One region of the Mesobacillus sp. QJM3NY_10 genome, then DNA from elsewhere that is predicted to be linked to it. Evidence: predicted binding sites of a transcription regulator. Region 1 holds the regulator's gene; each other region holds the start of a gene.
What was found. Region 1 encodes Rex, which represses fermentation and respiration genes when NADH is low (regulators of the CRP and FNR family bind a similar motif). Its sites were predicted from a motif close to TTGTGAAATATTTCACAA; they were not measured.
Positions count from the first base shown of each region.

Region 2: a site for Rex is predicted at 1,432-1,449, ahead of AC0VX7_RS02465 (DoxX family membrane protein). Genes of this name have one in related genera too.
Region 3: a site for Rex is predicted at 1,285-1,302, ahead of AC0VX7_RS06835 (TIGR04053 family radical SAM/SPASM domain-containing protein). Genes of this name have one in related genera too.

Region 1 is NZ_CM149675.1:254,762-258,839, reverse strand. It holds gene groL (chaperonin GroEL) at 1-737, opposite strand, end outside; gene groES (co-chaperone GroES) at 795-1,079, opposite strand; gene AC0VX7_RS01425 (CPBP family intramembrane glutamic endopeptidase) at 1,461-2,192, shown strand; gene AC0VX7_RS01420 (YdiK family protein) at 2,196-2,396, shown strand; gene AC0VX7_RS01415 (redox-sensing transcriptional repressor Rex) at 2,420-3,085, opposite strand; gene moaC (cyclic pyranopterin monophosphate synthase MoaC) at 3,114-3,608, opposite strand; gene AC0VX7_RS01405 (ABC-F family ATP-binding cassette domain-containing protein) at 3,787-4,078, shown strand, end outside.
Region 2 is NZ_CM149675.1:490,798-494,875, forward strand. It holds gene AC0VX7_RS02455 (DoxX family protein) at 1-261, shown strand, start outside; gene AC0VX7_RS02460 (YhcN/YlaJ family sporulation lipoprotein) at 401-1,141, opposite strand; gene AC0VX7_RS02465 (DoxX family membrane protein) at 1,524-2,039, shown strand; gene AC0VX7_RS02470 (sigma-54-dependent transcriptional regulator) at 2,104-3,498, opposite strand; gene AC0VX7_RS02475 (sensor histidine kinase) at 3,473-4,078, opposite strand, start outside.
Region 3 is NZ_CM149675.1:1,363,665-1,367,742, reverse strand. It holds gene AC0VX7_RS06835 (TIGR04053 family radical SAM/SPASM domain-containing protein) at 99-1,226, opposite strand; gene AC0VX7_RS06830 (metal-sulfur cluster assembly factor) at 1,636-1,947, opposite strand; gene AC0VX7_RS06825 (prolyl oligopeptidase family serine peptidase) at 2,026-2,793, opposite strand; gene AC0VX7_RS06820 (Cof-type HAD-IIB family hydrolase) at 3,006-3,824, shown strand.

The DNA of each region.
Region 1 (4,078 bases):
AATAATGGCTTGCCTTGCTGTACAACTTGCTCAAGGACAGGAAGGATTTCCTGGATGTTGCCGATCTTCTTGTCAGTGATCAAGATATATGGATTTTCAAGAACAGCTTCCATTTTGTCAGAATCCGTTACCATGTAAGGAGATGCATATCCGCGGTCGAACTGCATACCTTCAACAACATCCAATTCTGTAGTGAAGCCTTTAGATTCTTCGATTGTGATAACGCCGTCGTTGCCAACGCGCTCCATTGCTTCTGCAATCAATTGGCCAACTTCTTCGTCAGCAGCAGAGATCGCCGCAACTTGTGCGATAGAAGCTTTTCCTTCGATTGGCTTTGAAATAGCCTTCAGCTCTTCAACAGCTGTAACAACAGCCTTTTCCATACCTTTGCGGATGCCCATTGGGTTAGCGCCGGCGGTTACGTTCTTAAGACCTTCACGGATCATCGCTTGAGCAAGAACTGTTGCTGTAGTCGTACCGTCACCAGCAACGTCGTTCGTCTTGCTTGCTACTTCAGCAACAAGCTTAGCACCCATGTTTTCGAATGCATCTTCAAGTTCGATTTCTTTCGCGATTGTTACACCATCGTTAGTGATAAGAGGTGAACCGAATTTCTTCTCAAGAACCACGTTGCGTCCCTTTGGTCCAAGAGTTACTTTTACTGCGTTTGCAAGAGAATCAACCCCGCGAAGCATCGCGCGGCGTGCTTCTTCACTGAACTTAATTTCTTTAGCCATTGTAGAAAGACCTCCTCAGAATTTAAATTTATAACGTTCTGTCTATAATCGCAGTGATTATTGCACTACTGCTAGAATGTCGTTTTCACGTAGGATCAGGTACTCAGTTGCCTGATACTTTACTTCTGTGCCTGCGTATTTTGAGAAGATAATGCGGTCTCCGACTGCAACTTCAAGAGCAACGCGCTCGCCGTTCTCTAGAACACGGCCAGTTCCAACAGCTACGACTTTACCTTCTTGAGGTTTTTCTTTCGCTGTGTCGGGTAAAACGATACCGCTTGCAGTTTTTTCTTCAGACTCAACAAGCTCGATAATAATGCGATCTCCTAGTGGCTTGATCAAGTGAAACAACCTCCTCAAATTATATGTAGAATTTTTTATTAGCACTCTCCTCAATAGAGTGCTAACACAATTTATATAATAATGAATCTCTATTTTTTTTGCAAGCGTGAAGCCTAACTTTTTTTATAAAAGTTAGCAGATGAATCTAACTTCTCTCCCTTCGACAGCAAGTACTATATTTCGCGGTTTTGCAGGCAGCCTGGCCAAAAAAGGCCACCTTAAAGAGTATGCCTGTTCAAAGGAATTTTGACCAAAACATTCATAAGACACCCTGATATTTGAACTTTCCTGATGATTACTAGTAAAATGGATAGATAGCATTCTTATAATAGCTTTTATGGCATACACATAGACCGATCCGAATAGAAGGAGATTATCATATTGAAAAAGGAATACTGGTACGTCATTATTGCCTATATTGTCATGCAGCTTTCAAGCCTGATCGGCATTCCGATTGTTGCCTTTATCGGAGCTGCAATGGGAAAAAGCCTTAAGGAAATGGAGACACTCTCGATTCCATACTGGCTCGTGATCAGCTTTTCTCTCACACTTGTGATTGTGCTTCTGCTTCTAAGGAAAGAACGCAGAACAGAGACTGACCTGCGTGATGCTTCATCACCTGCAAGCTCTGCTGCCTGGGCATTCGCAGGTGTATTCCTTGCTCTGTTCGCCCAATCAATCGCGGCTAGCATCGAAAACATGATTGGTATTGAAATGGGCTCGGAGAATACACAGGAAATCATTAAATTGATTGAAATGTTCCCAGTTATCATTTTGGTTAGCTCGATTATCGGCCCTATATTAGAAGAAATCGTCTTCCGTAAAATCATTTTCGGCAGCCTGCATAAGAAAATGAATTTCTTCTTTTCCGCACTAATCAGCTCTGTCATTTTTGCGCTTGCCCATATGGAGCCGGAGCACGTGATCCTATACTCAGCGATGGGCTTCACCTTTGCCTTCCTTTATGTAAAAACAAAGCGGATCATCGTGCCAATCATTGCCCACGTTACAATGAATACAATGGTTGTCCTGCTTCAATCCGTATTTAGGGAAGACATTGAGAGAATGATAAAAGAAGCAGAGAAAATACAAAGCTTTATTGGGGGATTTTAAGTTATGAAGCAATCGCCTTTATTTTCAGGCATTGTCTACATCTTGTTAGGCAGCTTATTCACCTATTTCGCCATCCAGAATGTAAACGAGACAGGCTGGGGATTCTTTAGCTATTTGCTTGTAGCTCTTGCCACGTTCGACTTCGGGTCCGGCATCAGGATGATTATGTTCCATTTCAAACTGAAGAATGTACAGAAAAAATAGCTCCTTCATGAAGGAGCTATTTTTTATTCGACTGATTCAGTTGTTTCAGTATCTGTTGGATAATGTTTTAAGAAATAAATCAATGACTGCAGCTCAACCGCCAAATCAATGTGATGGATCCTGATCGACGGCGGCACATTCAGCCTCGCCGGCGTGAAGTTCAGGATTCCCTTGATATTCGCCTGTACCAATCGGTCTGTGATCGGCTGTGCTACGGCTGAAGGAACCGTCAGGATAGCTACCTGGATCCCTTCCTCGACGACAACCTTGTCAAGATCATCCATGTGATATATTGAGACTTCGCCGATTTTCGTGCCGACCTTTCCTGCGTCAACATCGAAAGCTATCTTGATTTTCGTATTATTATTCTTTGAAAAATTGTAGTTCATTAATGCTGTTCCCAGGTTTCCGACACCGATCAGGGCAACTTTCGTCAGCTCATCCTGGTCCAATGTCTTACGGAAAAAGGTTAGCAGGTAATTCACATTATAGCCATATCCCTTTTTACCTAAAGCCCCAAAGTAGGAAAAATCTCTTCGGATTGTTGCTGAATCCACCTTTACCGCTTCACTTAATTCCGCGGATGACACCCTTTGCTTCCCTGAAGAATGCAAGTTCAATAAGAACCGGTAATACAGTGGCAAACGTTTTGCGGTTGCCTGCGGAATCTTCATAGCATCATTCGTCATTCTCCATCCTCCACCCTGTCCGTTATTTCTATCTCAACTTTTCTTCTCTCTTGAAATCACCGTTTTTACCGCCGGTTTTTTCGACCAGATATGTCTTGCCAATCACCATGCCCTTATCAACGGCCTTGCACATATCATAAACAGTCAGCGCACATGCTGAAGCTGCTGTTAACGCTTCCATTTCCACACCTGTATTCCCTTTTGTTTTTACAGCTGCGGCGATATTTAAAATATAGTCATTACCATTTTGCTCCCAATCGAACGAAAGGTCAATGCCTGTCAAAGGAATTGGGTGGCACATCGGGATGATTTCGGATGTCTTTTTTGCCGCCATGATGCCTGCTACCTGCGCGACAGCCAGTACATCCCCTTTTTTCATCTTATTTTCAGTGATTCTACTATATATATCTTCGTTCACGGTTATGCTTGAATGGGCGACTGCCGTACGGACCGTCTCCGGCTTTTCACTGACATCGACCATCTTCGCTCTTCCCTCTTCATTAAAATGCGTAAATTCTGCCATGTTAAAGCTCCTTTCTACCAAATAATACACTATTTTATAAAACTTGTGTGTGAACTTTGTTTCAGTGTTCACAATACACAGGGAATTTTTTACACCTTACCACCTATAGCAGTTCGCACATATTGCCGTGCCTATATTATTGGGTTACACTATCTCTAAGGCAATAGAGGTGAAAATAATGATTTTATTACAGGTGAATCAGCTATCAAAATATTTTGCTGCTGATCTTATTTTATCGAATATAAAGTTTGAAATACAGACCAATGACCGAGTAGCGCTTGTCGGCCGGAACGGGGCAGGAAAATCGACCCTGCTGAAAATCCTCGCCGGGTACGAATCTCATGACGGCGGCGAGATCATTCGCCCAAAAGGGACGATGATCGGCTATCTCGCGCAAAATACCGGGCTTGAATCCGAGAAAAGCATCTGGGATGAAATGCTAGCCGTTTTTGACCATCTGCACAGCATGG
Region 2 (4,078 bases), 240 kb from region 1:
CCACTTGGAGAATTCCTAATAGGACTTGGCTTGATCCTTGGAACTCTGACAACTGCTGCAATGTTCTTCGGTCTAGTGATGAACTTCAGTTTCTTCCTAGCCGGAACTGTATCTCACAACCCAACTGACATCTTCTTCGGCTTCATCATCCTGTTCGCAGGCTACAACGCAGGTAAATACGGTCTAGACCGCTGGGTCGTACCATTTATCCGCAAAACTGTTTTCAAACGTGGAGAAGAAACGGCACGAAACGCTGCTTAACTTAGTTAAATCCCCCTTTAATATAATTTGGCTGCCGGGAATTCCTCGGCAGCCATTTTTTATATCCAGGGAGCAAATCCTTCCTGAAAAAGCAAAAGCATAGGAAAATCATTCCTATGCCTCGTCGCCGTTAATGAAATTATCTTCCGAAGAAATTGCCCATTGTGTTTCTGAAGTCATCAAATAGACCGTCTCTGTTTCTGTTATTGCGGATGTCATCGGCGAATGTTCCCATTCTGTTGAAGGCATCACGGTCAACCGAAACGTATACATTATCGATTCTGTTATTTGCCTGGCGCACTCTTTGTTCAATCTGCTGCTCCAGCTGGCTCTTATTACCGTTCATGGTGTTACCAGTTGCGTTTCCATTCATGTCTGTATTACCAATTCCATTCATGTTTCCATTGCCGTTATCATTTCCGTTGCCAAAAATATTGTTGCCATTTGTGTTTCCAGCGTTTTGGCGATCGCCATTTCCTGCGTCACCTTTGCCGTCAATGATTCCATCATTTCCTGCACGGTTGTCACCCTGGTCAACTCGTCCATTCTCGGCAAAAGTCCTGCCGTTGCCATCCAATGCATCATTGACTGAAGCATTCCCATTATTTTCGCCATTGTTATCTGCGAGTCTAACTGCGACGTATGCATTGTTTTCCGAGATGATGACTCGTGCGTCGTCGACTTCCGGCATCTGTTCTACCTGGCGCTCTGCACGATCAGCCAGCTGGAGCCTGGTTCCTTCGGTAGCTGGTCCGCGCTGAACCTGGGAGATTTCTACCTGCTGTTCGCCGTTATCGTCGGCAGCATTGTTATTCGCTCCGCAGCCAGCCAAACCGAATGAAATTGCAGCACATCCTGCTAAAATGAATGACTTTTTCACTTTATTCACTCCTTCTTTTGTTGTTATTCGTCCTTATGATGGCTTGAAATTGGCGCAGTATGCAGGGAGATAAATTTTTTTTGGAAAAAAAGCCATTCCATTGAAGATCCTTGCAGGTCTCCTGCCAGTTACCTTTAAAGTTTCTTGATAGGGGGGACGTCCAATACCCCTTAATAAGGTCGAAGTCCAATAACAAATCCAGTGTTAATTTGATGGAGAGCCTTTATTAGTAAGCTTTTAAAGCCTGGATGATTGCGTTGTCACCATTCGTTCAAAACATTTCAACAGAATTGTGAATTCATTCACAAAAACCCCTATTTTCGAGATATATTTGATATCTTATAAGTGTACTAATACTAATTAACTTATTGGAGTGAGGAACATGATTGCAAAGTGGTTAAGAGAAAACAATGTTGCTGCTGGGATATTGACTGTCATTAGGGTTTGGCTAGGATACAACTGGATGACTGCAGGTTGGGGTAAATTGACTGGTGACGGCTTCGACGCTTCTGGATTTTTGAAAAATGCGGTGGCGAACCCAGTTAAAGGTCCAGACGGAAATGCAGTGTATGGATGGTACGTGAACTTCCTTGAAAGTTTCGCGATCCCGAACGTAGAATTGTTCAACTTCATCGTTCCACTAGGCGAATTCCTTGTTGGACTTGGATTACTACTTGGAACTCTGACAACTGCTGCAATGTTCTTCGGCCTTGTGATGAACTTCAGTTTCTTCCTTGCCGGAACAGTATCTCACAACCCAACTGACATCTTCTTCGGATTCATCATCCTTGCTGCTGGTTTCAACGCAGGCAAATACGGTTTAGACCGCTGGGTTGTACCATTCATCCGCAAAACAGTTTTCAAACGCGGAGAAGAAGTCACTCGCAACGTAGCTTAACTTGATTTTAAATCCCCCTTTAAAATAAATAGGCTGCCGGGAAATTAAATCCCGGCAGCTTTTTTTATAGGTCATTCTTATTTCTGAGGATTTTGTATTTTCTAATCTTGTACAATAGACCTTGCCTTGTTATGCCGAGAGCTTCGGCAGCACGTGCCTGGTTGCCGTTTTCGCTTGTCAAAGCGGTTTCAATCACTTCTTTTTCAACCTTTTCTAGATGTTCTGGTAAAGAAAAATCGTCAGTCAATTCGATATGAATATCAGGAGATTCAAGCTCTTTTTCTGAAAAATGGTTCTGGGTTTCCTCGGGAAAATCCTCGAGAATCAATTGTCCTGAACGGGAAAGGACGGTTGCCCTGGACAAGGCATTTTGCAATTCGCGGATATTGCCAGGCCATGGATAGGAAGTGAGTTTTGTTAATAGGTTTTTGGAAATCGAATAGCTGCGGTTATGTTCTTCTTCAAACTGTGCCAAAAATTGTTCGACGAGCAAAGGGATGTCTTCGATACGCTCGCGCAATGGAGGCAATTTGATTCCAATGATATTTAACCGGTAATACAAGTCTTCACGAAACTCACCGTTCTGTACCATTTCCCATAAATTCCGGTTAGTGGCTGCGATGATACGAACGTCTGAAAAAACCTCTCTGGCGGTCCCTAGCGGTGTAAAGGTTTTGTCCTGGGTGAACTGCAGGAGCTTTGCTTGCACATCCAGCGAGATTTCGCCGATTTCATCCAGAAAAAGAGTGCCTTTGTCGGCAGCGGCGCATTTGCCTTCCTGGGATCGGACTGCACCGGTAAAAGCGCCTTTTTCGTAGCCGAATAATTCACTTTCCAACAGGTTTGAGGGGAGGGCGGCGCAATTGACTTTTATGAATGGACCTAACCTCCGGGTGCTCTCGAGATGCACAGCGTGAGCTCCACGCGATTTACCAGTCCCGCTTTCTCCTTCAAGCATGATGGTGATATCCTGCTTGGCTACTCTTTCAATTAACGAGTAGACCTCCTGCATTTTTGGACTTTTGCCAATCATCCCATGAAGATCATATTTTTGCTGAACAGCCTGTTTTAACTCTTTGTTTTCTTTTTTCAAATGTTTCATTTCAAATGCCCGTTTGATGACGACCTTTAGTTCATCAGCCTTGATTGGCTTAGTTAGATAGTCGTAAGCCCCCATTTTCATGGCTTTGACGGCATCCTCGATATCTCCGTAGGCAGTACAGGGAATAAAAACAGTATCAAGAAAAATTGGCGCCAATTTTTCCAGCAGCTTCAGCCCGGTCGTGTCCGGCAGAAGGAAATCGAGCAAAACAAGGTCAATGTTCTCGCTCTCCATCAGCTTTTCAGCTTTATTGCCTGTTTCTGCTTCGATGACGGCATATCCCTCCTTCTGTAAGGTCAGCTTGGTCAGGCGGCGGAATTTTTCATTATCTTCAACTAACAAGATTGTTTTTTTCATAGTGATCGCCTTTCTCGTGCTTTTTCAATGAAATCAGGAAGGATGTTCCTTCGCCCATTTCACTTTCTACCTCGATATGGCCGTTATGGGAAGAAATAATGTCATGGGTAATCCATAAGCCCAGCCCGGTACCTTCTTGTTTGGTAGAAAAGAATGGATTGAAAATACGCTTGATCTTTTGCTGGGGGATACCGATTCCATCATCTTTTATCTCTATTTCAATAGTATCACTATTTGCTTTTTTCATCGAAACAGTGATTTGGCCATAATGGGAAACCGCTTCTATACTATTGATAAAAAGATTGATCAGAGCCTGAATCATCTGGTTTCGGTCACCTTTAACAAAGTAATCCTCACCATCAGCCTCCAGAGTGGCATGAATCTGCTTTTTCCTGAATTGATGGGATAAAAGCTGAAGGGTTTCAGAGGCGACTGTTTTCATGTTAAAAACAGATTCGTCCTTTTTGTTTTCCCGGCTGAATTGAAGGAACCGTCTTACAAGAAGGTCAAGGCGCTGTATTTCATCCTGAATATCCTTTGCCGCTTCGGAAATGATGTCAGCGGAAGCAGCCTCACTTTC
Region 3 (4,078 bases), 1.1 Mb from region 1:
CTGGAGGACCCTGACAAATAAAAAAAGCGAGTGTATGCCTTTTTGGCTTCACTCGCTTTTTATGTTAAAAACAATTTTGTCTGAGCAGGAGAGCCTTTTTAGCTCTCCTGTTTTTGTTTTCTCAACGCTTTAGGAATGTATACGCAGAATGGCTCGCTCTCCAGGTAATCACCGGTCATCGCGTATGCTCTTGAGCGTGAACCCCCACATACATGCCTGAATTCACACACTCCGCATTTTCCCTTGTACTCGTCAGGATTCCTCAATGACTTGAAGATAGGAGAATCTCTGTAAATTTCAGCAAGCGGCTGTTCCCTTACGTTCCCTGCTTTTACAGGCAACAGTCCGCTTGGATAAACATCTCCAACGTGCGAAATGAACACAAAACCATTGCCATCGTTGACACCTTTTGGCGCGCGTCCAAGACCGTCGATAGATCCAGTCAACCCTTCCTTTGTCAGTGCCGTCAAGTAATCAATTTCTTCGGTGTGATCCCTTGCTTCACGCATTTTTTGCTGAATGACTACCCGGCGATAATGCTGTGCTGCTGTCGTTTTAATGTCGAACTTAACCCTCTTGCTCAAATCATATAACCAGGTGAAGACTTTTTCATGCTCTACCGGAGAGATCATATCCTTTTCCTGGCCGCGTCCTGTCGGAACAAGGAAGAACACACTCCAAAGAACACAATCCAGGTCTTCAACCATTTTTGCCATTTCATCTAAATACTCAATATTATATCGTGAAATTACAGTATTGATCTGAATGGGAATTTCCAACTCATGCAAATACTTGATTCTCTCCATCGTTAAATCAAAAGAACCTGCCGTACCCCTGAAGTGGTCATGGACTTCAGCTGTTGGTCCGTCAATGCTGAATGCCCAGCGGGACAACCCAACTGACTTCGCCTTTTCAATCGCTTCCTTCGTCACATTAGGTGTCGCGCTTGGTGTCATCGAAACACGCACGCCTTTTTTCACCGCATACTCTGCGATATCAAAAACGTCCTCCCTCATCAATGGGTCCCCACCCGTGAACACAAGCATCGGATTATTCATTTCATATATTTGATCAATCAGCGCTTTCCCTTCTTCAAAGGACAATTCACGCGGATCTCTTCTATATTGTGCTTCCGCACGGCAGTGCAGGCATTTTAATTGGCAGGCTCTGGTAAGTTCCCAAATCACTATGAATGGGTCTTTGTTAAAATCTCTATCAAACATCATTGGCGCCTCCTTAAGTACTTCTCTATAAAAGAAGTATATAAGTGTTTCCAACATGATTAAGTGAACTAACTCACATAAATAGAGATATAATTGCCTTTTTGTATGACAGTTTTGTGAATTTGAAACCCTGTTACATGTCGTATAGGACATAATCATTATGAAAAAGGGCGCAAAAAAGCAGCAGGCTGGTTCCTGCTGCTTGAAAGTTAGGCTCTGTTAAATTCGGCTGTTGATTTTCGTTCCAGGCGCTTCGCTTTCCGCGGGCAGTCGGGGAGCCTCCTCGGCGCTTTTTGCGCCTGCGGGGTCTCCTCATGACTTGCTCATCCCGCAGGAGTCTTCGCGCCTTCCACTACAATCAACAGGGCTTTAAAAACAAAATTGGGCTTTAACAGAGCCAAATGTTAAGATCTTAATCCCTCACGCCTAAAGCAATTTTCGCGTAACGGGACATCATGTCCTTAGACCAAGGTGGGTTGAATACGATATTAACTTCTGTATCTTTTACTTCTGGAAGGTCGGCAAGAGCCAATTTGACCTGCTCAACGATCGTGCCTGCTAGCGGGCAGCCCATAGACGTCAGTGTCATTGTCACTGTCGCAAGTCCTTCCTCGTTCAAATCCACATCATATACTAGCCCTAAATTAACGATATCGACGCCAAGTTCAGGGTCAACGACCATCTCAAGCGCACCCATCATGCTATCTTTTAATTCTTCATCCATCGGTGAACACTCCTTTTTTATTGCTGTAACCTATCTCCATCATAACAATGTTTTATACTCATTAAAAGCGGAAAGGCATTAGATATACTTTTCAAACCATTTCGCAGATGCCTCAACACCAGCATTTGAAACATTGTGTCCGGCATTTTCATCGGTGATGAATTCAAACATCCCGACTGTTCCCTCATAGCTTTTCCTGTTTTGCGCGTAAAAATCATAAGCAGATTGATACGGTACGACCGGATCTAATTTTCCATGCCAGAATAACAGCGGGCGTTTGTTCAATTTTTCAGGCTGCAGGGATAGGTCGTATTGTTTTAACTGATTCAGCAAGCTTGATATTTGCTCCTTGGATAACCCTGTCTGAATACTCCTTTTTTCCATTTCGTTCAGCTGCCATAATGCAAACTCTTCAAATGAAGGATTACCCATCAAGCTGACACCAGCCTTTATCCACTCGTACTTTGCAAGTGCGCCGAGTGTTGTAATTCCGCCCATCGAAGTACCGGCAACACCAATTCTCGCTGGATCTACCAGTCCTTCCTCCACCAATTCCTGTTTGATTGTCCAAAGCTCTTCAATCGACGTGATGACGATCTCCCAAAAGCGGTAGCCAAGCTCAGCCTCTGACAATCCTTCACTGCGAGTTCCGTGATATTTCGCCTCAGGCATGATGACTCTAAAGCCTTTTTCGGCAAAAAGGTAAGCATAATGCATGTTACGTTCTTTTGTGCTCGTAAACCCATGCAGAAAAATAATCAAAGGCATTCTATCTGAAAATTGCTTTTGTTTTACAATATGGAGAACGGGAATATGTTCAATGCGTTTCTTCTCGACCAAAATCACTAATTAACCCTCCTGAAGCATGCGGATCTTAAATTTACCGGACTTTTAAGTATCTAAAATGATTTTTTTACAATTTATATGTAAAATGGTTACCATAGTGGTTATAAGACCAATTAACCATCATCCAATATATGTATTGTAGAACTCTTACGAAAAAAGAGCCAATCATACGCATACGATGTAAAAAAAAAAGAGTTTAAGAAGGAGTATTTATGGCTGAAAAACATTTAATTGCATTAGATTTAGACGGAACTTTACTAACCGATGATAAAACGATTTCTGAAAAGAACAAGCATGTAATACAAAAAGCACGAGAAGCAGGCCATGTTGTCATGATCGCGACCGGTAGACCATTCCGTTCCAGCGAGATGTACTACCATGAGCTTGCACTTGATACGCCAATCGTCAACTTCAACGGTGCGTTTATCCATCACCCGCTTGATAATAGCTGGGGAGTACACCATTCTCCGCTTTCAATCGATGTGGCAAAGGATATTGTCGAAGCACTTGATGATTTCAAATTCTACAATATCATTGCCGAAGTAATCGACGATGTATATGTACATTATCATGATGAAAAATTGATGGACATTTTTAATATGGGAAATCCAAATATCACGACCGGCGATCTGAGAAGATATTTGAAGGCATCTCCAACTAGTATGTTGATTCACGCTGATGAAGAACATGTTCGTAAAATCCGTAACCATCTGTCAGAAGTCCATGCCGAAGTGATCGACCATAGAAGCTGGGCCGCTCCGTTCCACGTCGTCGAAATCGTCAAAAGCGGCTTGAACAAAGCAGTTGGCTTAAAGAAAGCATCAGATTTTTTCCAAATCCCTGCAGACCGCATCATTGCATTCGGCGATGAAGATAACGATTTGGAAATGCTTGAATACGCAGGCCGCGGAATCGCAATGGGCAATGCCGTCGACGAAGTGAAAAACATCGCGAACGACATGACATTGACTAACGAAGAAGACGGCATCGGCGTTTATTTGAACGACTTGCTTAATTTGAAAGCTCTATAAAATACACAACTGTCCGATAGGAAGCTCTATCGGACATTTTCTTGCTGATTCCCGCTGGGTTTGTCCGTTAGACAGGTTCTATCGGACATTTTCTTGCTGATTCCCGCTGGGTTTGTCCGTTAGACGGGTTCTATCGGACACTCATTTAATAGTTCCCGCTGAAATTGTCCGATAAATGTTAATCATTGCATGTACCTTCCAAATTGAACTTGCATCAGAACCGTTTGATTTTATGTCAAAAGAGCATACTATAA